Regions from separate parts of the Secundilactobacillus muriivasis genome, predicted to be linked through region 2. Evidence: predicted binding sites of a transcription regulator. Region 2 holds the regulator's gene; the other holds the start of a gene.
The links. The regulator HrcA, encoded in region 2, represses chaperone genes, less so after heat shock. The targets are predictions, from matches to a motif close to TTAGCACTCNNNNNNNNNGAGTGCTAA.

Region 1 (3,420 bases), on a different contig from region 2:
TTTCGTCACTTGATCACGGTAGTAGGCGGCTTTTTCGTAGTCTTCCTGCTTTAAGGCAGCTTGCTTTTGATCTTCAGCAGCTTTGATCTTATCATCGATGGTTTTAGGATCGACAACGTTGATCGTCAAATTCTTCTTTGAGCCAGCTTCGTCCAAAAGGTCGATAGCCTTGTCAGGTAAGAATCGGTCTTGAATGTAACGATCAGATAATTTGACCGCTGCTTCAATGGCGTCATCAGTATATTGAACGTGGTGGTAGTCTTCGTACTTCTTTTGAATGCCCTTCAAAATTTGAATGGCTTCTTCAGAGGAAGGTTCGTTAACCGTTACGGGTTGAAGACGACGGGCGAGGGCTTGATCCTTTTCAATATCACGGTATTCATTTAAAGTTGTTGCCCCAACGAGTTGGAATTCACCACGAGCAAGAGCTGGTTTCAAAACGTTACCAGCATCCATGCCACCTTCGGCATTACCAGCACCCACGATTTCGTGAATTTCGTCAATGAACAGGATAATGTTTGGGTTCTTTTGAACCTCTTCCATTAACTGTTGCATCCGTTGTTCAAATTGACCACGAATCCCAGTTCCTTGAACCAGAGAAACGACGTCAAAGCGGATAATCTTTTTATTGATCAGTTTTTGAGGAACGTCACCCGAAACGATCTTTTGGGCTAAGCCTTCGACAACGGCCGTTTTACCGACCCCAGCTTCACCGATTAAGACGGGATTGTTCTTCGTGCGTCGGTTCAAGATTTCGATGACCCGAGCGATTTCCTTATCACGACCGATCACGGGGTCGATTTTACCTTGGCTTGCAAGTTCAGTGAGATCGAGGCCATATTGACCGAGGAGTCCGCCGCCCTTGTTACCTTGGCCATTGTTGTTACCGCCCCTTGGGCCATTAGGCTGAGTAGGGGGAACTTGTTGTTGATAGCCCTGTTGACCATTGTTCAGATTACCATTTTGGATGGATCTGAAAATATCATCAAGGCTGTTAAAACCAAATGGGTCTTGTGCCATACGTGCACCTCCGTTTCCAGAATTAGGGTTGTTAGATTGCTGATTTTTCAGCAATTGATAGCAATTTTGACATAAATCAACTTGCTGTCGCTCTCCATTAACGTTTAGGTAGAGATGAATTGTCGCTTCGCGTTGATGACAGTTCTGACAGAGCATATTTTGACTCCTTTCTCATTAAAGTCGTCAGGTCAATTGGTGTTAATTGTTTGACCAATCTTGACCATTGACCATATTATACAATATTCAAGTCGGAACGCAAGCGGTTTGCTCACGTTTTCAAGATAAAATTAGCACGACACTTGTGCGAGTGCTAATTCAAGTAATGTTGTATCGCAATCAGCGTTTCAGTGCAAGGATTTTGATTCAATTCACAAGATTGATTGTTAAAATACGAAGTCATGGGCTACTCTTTCACTTACGATGGCGGTACAATTGATGCACTTCTTTTTGAAGTCACTACATAGAAAATGAGATGATGTTATTGAAGTGGAATGCACAACTATATGACCAGCAACACGATTTTGTGGCCGCTTACGGTAAGGGGTTGTTGACGTTTATTCCGCAACAACCGAACCAAGCGATTTTAGACCTTGGCTGCGGGACTGGCGGACTAACGGCACAGTTAACCCAATTAGGTCATCGGGTACTGGGAATCGACAGCTCAGCAAGTATGATTGCCGAAGCGAAACGGACGCACCCCAAGGCTGAGTATCAGGTCCAAAACGCGCTCAAGATGGCCTACCAAAACGAATGGGACGTGGTATTTTCAAATGCCGTCTTTCACTGGATCCCCAACCATCAGTTGCTCATGAATCAAATCGCGCGGGCGCTAAAACCAAATGGCGTACTCGTTTGTGAGTTTGGCGCTGCTGGCAATATTGCCACCATTGAACGTGGCTTTGATGCGGCGCTACAACGCGTTGGTGGTCGGTATCAGTCAAGGTTTAATTTTGCAACTGCTGAGGCGTTCGGCAATGAGGTTGAGCATGCTGGAATGACGATCGAACAGGTTGAAACCTATGATCGACCAACGCCATTGAAGGGTGGCGAAGCCGGATTAGCCAACTGGGCCCGGCAATTCTTTGCCAGTGATTTGGCACGCTATAATAACCAGCAACAAACTGAAATTTTAACGGCGATGGCGGATTACGTTCGACCAACACTCTGGGATGGCCAGCAGTGGGTCGCTGATTACCGGCGACTAAGGTGTGTCGCTCACCGATAACGGGATAAAAGTTGGGTGAACGGGCAACTTTTTGTTAAACTAGAACAGCAGACTAATGATGAAAGGGGGAGATGACGAGTGGCAACTGATTATACAGCACTAATGATGCAACTTAAAAATGGTGAAATCGAAACGTTCACCGTTGAGCCGACTGATTTTATGACGTTTCAAACCGCCTACATGGCTTTTGAATTCCGAAAACGCATCATTGGTAAGGCTGAAAAAAACGGGACCGTGATTTATCATTATGATCACGACCAAACACAATAAATTTAGTGATGTAAGCGGTTGATAAATGCTTACATTCGCTTGTATTTTAGTGCATTAATTGATATTCTTAGGATAAAGGTAACTTTCGTTGAATCTCGTGAAAACAATTTTCATGAAATCTAGCGATTGAGGCCTATAAAGACTATAGTTCGTCGAAGGAGATCGATATTTATGGAAAAACGTAACTTCAAAATCACCGCAGAAACAGGGATTCACGCACGTCCAGCAACTTTATTAGTTCAAGCTGCTAGTAAGTATAACGCTGACATCACTTTAGAATATGATGGCAAGTCAGTTAACTTGAAGTCAATCATGGGCGTTATGTCATTAGGCGTTGGCCAAAACACCAACGTCACGATTGCTGCCGATGGCGATGACGAAAAGGAAGCTATGGAAGAAGTCGCTAAGACGATGAAAGAAGAAGGCCTCTCTGAATAATGGCCCGTCAGGTACTGAAGGGAATTGCGGCCAGTGATGGCATTGCGATTGCCGAGTCATATCGACTAGTTGAACCTGACCTTTCCTATTCTAATGCGCCCATTACGGACGTTAACGCTCAGATTACTCGGTTATCAAGTGCCATTGTTGCGGCTAAGGCTGATGTTGCCCGGATTAAACAACGGGCGATTCAAACAATGGGGGCTGATGAAGCAGCTGTGTTTGATGCTCATCTTGAAATTTTGTCTGATCCTGAGTTGATTCGTCAGATCGTTAAACTGATTCGTGACCAACATTTTGGCGCAGAAGCTGCGTTAAAGCAGGTGACGGATCAGTACGTTGATTTGTTTGAGAACATGCAAGATAATCCCTATATGCAGGGACGAAGCAGCGATATTCGTGACGTTACCAAACGGGTGTTAGCACATCTGTTGGGAGTGACGTTACCCAATCCGGCAATGATCGAT
Region 2 (3,420 bases):
GCTTCCTTCAACCGTTGCATCGCCATCTTGTCCTTTGACAAGTCGATGCCGTTAGCTGACTTAAATTGATCGATCAACCAGTTCATGATGGTCTTATCAAAGTCATCCCCACCAAGGTGCGTATCACCGTTGGTTGAGAGCACTTCGAAGACGCCGTCGCCTAAGTCAAGAACGGAAACGTCAAAGGTCCCACCACCAAGGTCATAAACCAAGATCTTTTCGTCAGAATCTTGCTTGTCCAAGCCGTATGCTAATGATGAAGCAGTTGGTTCGTTGATGATCCGCTTAACGTCCAAACCAGCAATCTTACCGGCATCCTTAGTCGCTTGACGTTGAGCGTCATCAAAGTAAGCTGGCACGGTGATAACCGCTTGGGTGACTTCGTCGCCAATGTAATCTTCAGCGAAACCTTTGATGTACTGTAAGATCATTGCTGAGATTTGTTGTGGCGTGTAATCCTTGCCTTCAATGTTAACCTTGTAACCGGCTTCGCCCATGTGACTCTTAATTGAAGAAACCGTGTTCGGGTTCGTGATTGCTTGACGCTTAGCAACTTCACCAACTGATGGTTTGCCATCTTTAAATGCAACAACTGATGGCGTTGTCCGACCACCTTCTGGGTTTGGAATGATTTTAGGTTCGCTACCTTCAAGAACAGCTACTGCAGAGTTCGTCGTCCCTAAGTCAATACCGATAATCTTATTACTTGCCATGTATGATTTACCTTCTTCTTAGAATTTATGCTTTTTTGATTGGTTGCTACTGGGCAACAACGACCATTGCTGGCCGCAATACCCGATCCTTAAACTGATAACCCTTTTGCAAGACCTGTGCAACGTGGTCTTGTTGGTCATCGTTTTCGGCCGGAACAGTTTGAACAGCTTGGTGGAAGTTCGGATCGAACTTCTCGCCTTCAGCCTTGATCTCACTGACACCGTTGCGGGTGAGGGCTTCGGTCAAATGCTGTTGCACCATCTCGATCCCCTTCTTGAGGGATTCGCCCTGTTCACCTTCAACGGAGATTGCCATTGCGCGTTCAAGGTTATCAAGGACTGGCAAAATATCATGAGCTAATTGTTGCCCATCATACTTTGATAACGCCGCTTGATCCTTCTTGTTACGCGCCTGGATGTTCTTGATCTCAGCTTCTGCTCGCAAGTACTGATCTGAAGTTTTGTCTAACTGTTGCTTCAAATCAGCTACTTGAGTTAACGCTGCTTGAAGCGCATCATCAGCCGGTTTAGTGGCATCGGTCGTCGAATCTGACGCCGTTGCTTGTGCTGAAGGATCCGCTTGAGTTGCATCAGCTTTTGCAGTTGATTCAGCTTCAGTTGCGGCTGAATCACTGGCCTTTGCTGCTTCTTTCGACTGTTTGTTTGCTTCGTCTTGAGCCACACATAACACCCCTTTACTACTGATCAAAATATCGATAATAATCAATTAACCGCTTCGCAAGTTCCTGTCGAAAGGCCCCTACTAACCCGATCATTCGTGAGTACGGCATCCGGGTCGGTCCAAGCAGGGCGATAACACCCTTACCATGCGGGCCAACCTCGTAGGTTGCAGTAATTAAACTGTAATCCTTCAAGATGTCGTTTGTGATCTCATTGCCGATCTTCACTTGAATGTGATCCGACGGCTGACCCAGCACACTGGCCATGTCATCCGTTCGATCCATCAACGTATACAGCGATTTGAGTTCATCAACGTCGCTACTATCCGAAAAGTTCAATAGATTCAACCGTCCGCCAACGTAGAAACGCTCCTGCGCGGCTTTGGTAAGGACGTTGCCAAAAATCTTCAAGAAGCCATCTGGACTTTGAAGATACTGAACGACCTGCAACGGAATCTTCGTTTGAAGATCCTGTAGCACTTCGTTCAGTGGCTTGCCCACCAGTTGATCATTAATGAGCCGAACCACCGACTCCAACTGCTCTCCGGTAACATCCGGCGTAATGTTGAACGTCTGTGACTCAACGTCGCCGTTATCCGTCACCAGCACTGCCATCACTTGGCGTTGTCCCAGCGGCACTAACCGAAATCCGCTTAAGCGGCTCTCCTTTAGTTCTGGTTTCAACGTAAAGGCTGTATAGGAAGTCAGGTTGGACAAAATCTTAGCCGATGTTTCAATGATCTCATCAATTTTGAGGAACTGGCCGTCTAACGATGACTTGATTAAATCAATATCGTTAGACTTGATTGGATCTGGTTGAACTAAATGATCGACATAGTAACGATACCCCTTCACTGAAGGGATCCGACCAGAAGAAGAGTGCGTCTTGGTAATCAAACCGAGTTCTTCCAATGCCGCCATTTCATTCCGGACGGTCGCCGAACTCACGCGCATTGGGAGTTGACTAGCTAGGGCCTTAGACCCTACCGGTACCCCGCTACTCGTGTAGTCGCGGACAATCGCCTTTAAAATCATCTTCTGTCTATCCGTTAACGTGATCATCACCTCTTTTTTAGCACTCATGTTATCCAAGTGCTAAGACACATATATAATGTATCAAAGTCGGTTTTTTAAGTCAAGTATTCCGCCGCAATTTTTAGCAATTAAATTAATCGAGTGCTAATTTGTCGTTTTTATGGGCGTCAAAATACCGTTGTGTTGCCATCGCATCCTGCTTAAGTTGCGCAATTAAGTCCTCAACTGATTCAAATTTAACTTCGCCACGTAGCTTATACAACCACTCAACATCCACGACTTCACCATAAATGGCTTCATGAAAATTAAGCAGATTAGCCTCCACCGTCACGGGACGGCCTTCACCAAACGTTACGTTGTGGCCAACCGAGGTCATCGCCAAATGCCACTTATCACCAATTTTTAGCCGGGTAACGTACACGCCGATACCTGGCAACCAATAATGCGGTTCCTGACTCACATTGGCCGTTGGGAACCCTAATGTCCGCCCACGGGCCTCACCATGCATCACGGTGCCACTAGTCCGGTACCGGTACCCCAATAACTCATTAACCGTTTGAATGTCACCGTCGTCCAAATTCCGACGAATGCGAGTTGAACTGATCTTTTTATCCTGATCCTCAGCCTTACCCACGGTTTCGATTTCAAACCGGCCCTGAGCAAATTCTGCTAACCGGTCCATCGTGGCAACATCCTTCGGCCCATAAGTGTGGTCGAACCCAGCCACAACAACTTCTGGGTGGAATTTAACCAAATACTGGTCAACGAATTCCTGTGGTTTTAAAGCCGCAAACTGGCTAGTAAAGCTGACCTGATAGACGATTTCAACGCCTAACTGTTCAAACAACGCCATTTTACGCGTGTTTACCGTTAAATAGCGGTTACTCGTTGCCGTCATCGGTTGATATACGAGCGCTGGATGGTGGTCGTACGTTAACACAGCTAACGCGATGCCCCGTTCCTGCGCAATGGCTCTCGCCCGGTTAATCACG

Region 1: a site for HrcA is predicted at 1,308-1,334, ahead of ACYVR3_RS00490 (ATP-dependent Clp protease ATP-binding subunit). Genes of this name have one in related genera too.

The regions. Positions count from the first base shown of each region.
Region 1 is NZ_BAABMI010000003.1:76,614-80,033, forward strand. It holds gene ACYVR3_RS00490 (ATP-dependent Clp protease ATP-binding subunit) at 1-1,176, opposite strand, end outside; gene ACYVR3_RS00495 (class I SAM-dependent methyltransferase) at 1,496-2,245, shown strand; gene ACYVR3_RS00500 (hypothetical protein) at 2,324-2,515, shown strand; gene ACYVR3_RS00505 (phosphocarrier protein HPr) at 2,687-2,953, shown strand; gene ptsP (phosphoenolpyruvate--protein phosphotransferase) at 2,953-3,420, shown strand, end outside.
Region 2 is NZ_BAABMI010000035.1:51,548-54,967, forward strand. It holds gene dnaK (molecular chaperone DnaK) at 1-713, opposite strand, end outside; gene grpE (nucleotide exchange factor GrpE) at 760-1,395, opposite strand; gene hrcA (heat-inducible transcriptional repressor HrcA) at 1,412-2,455, opposite strand; gene ribF (riboflavin biosynthesis protein RibF) at 2,562-3,420, opposite strand, start outside.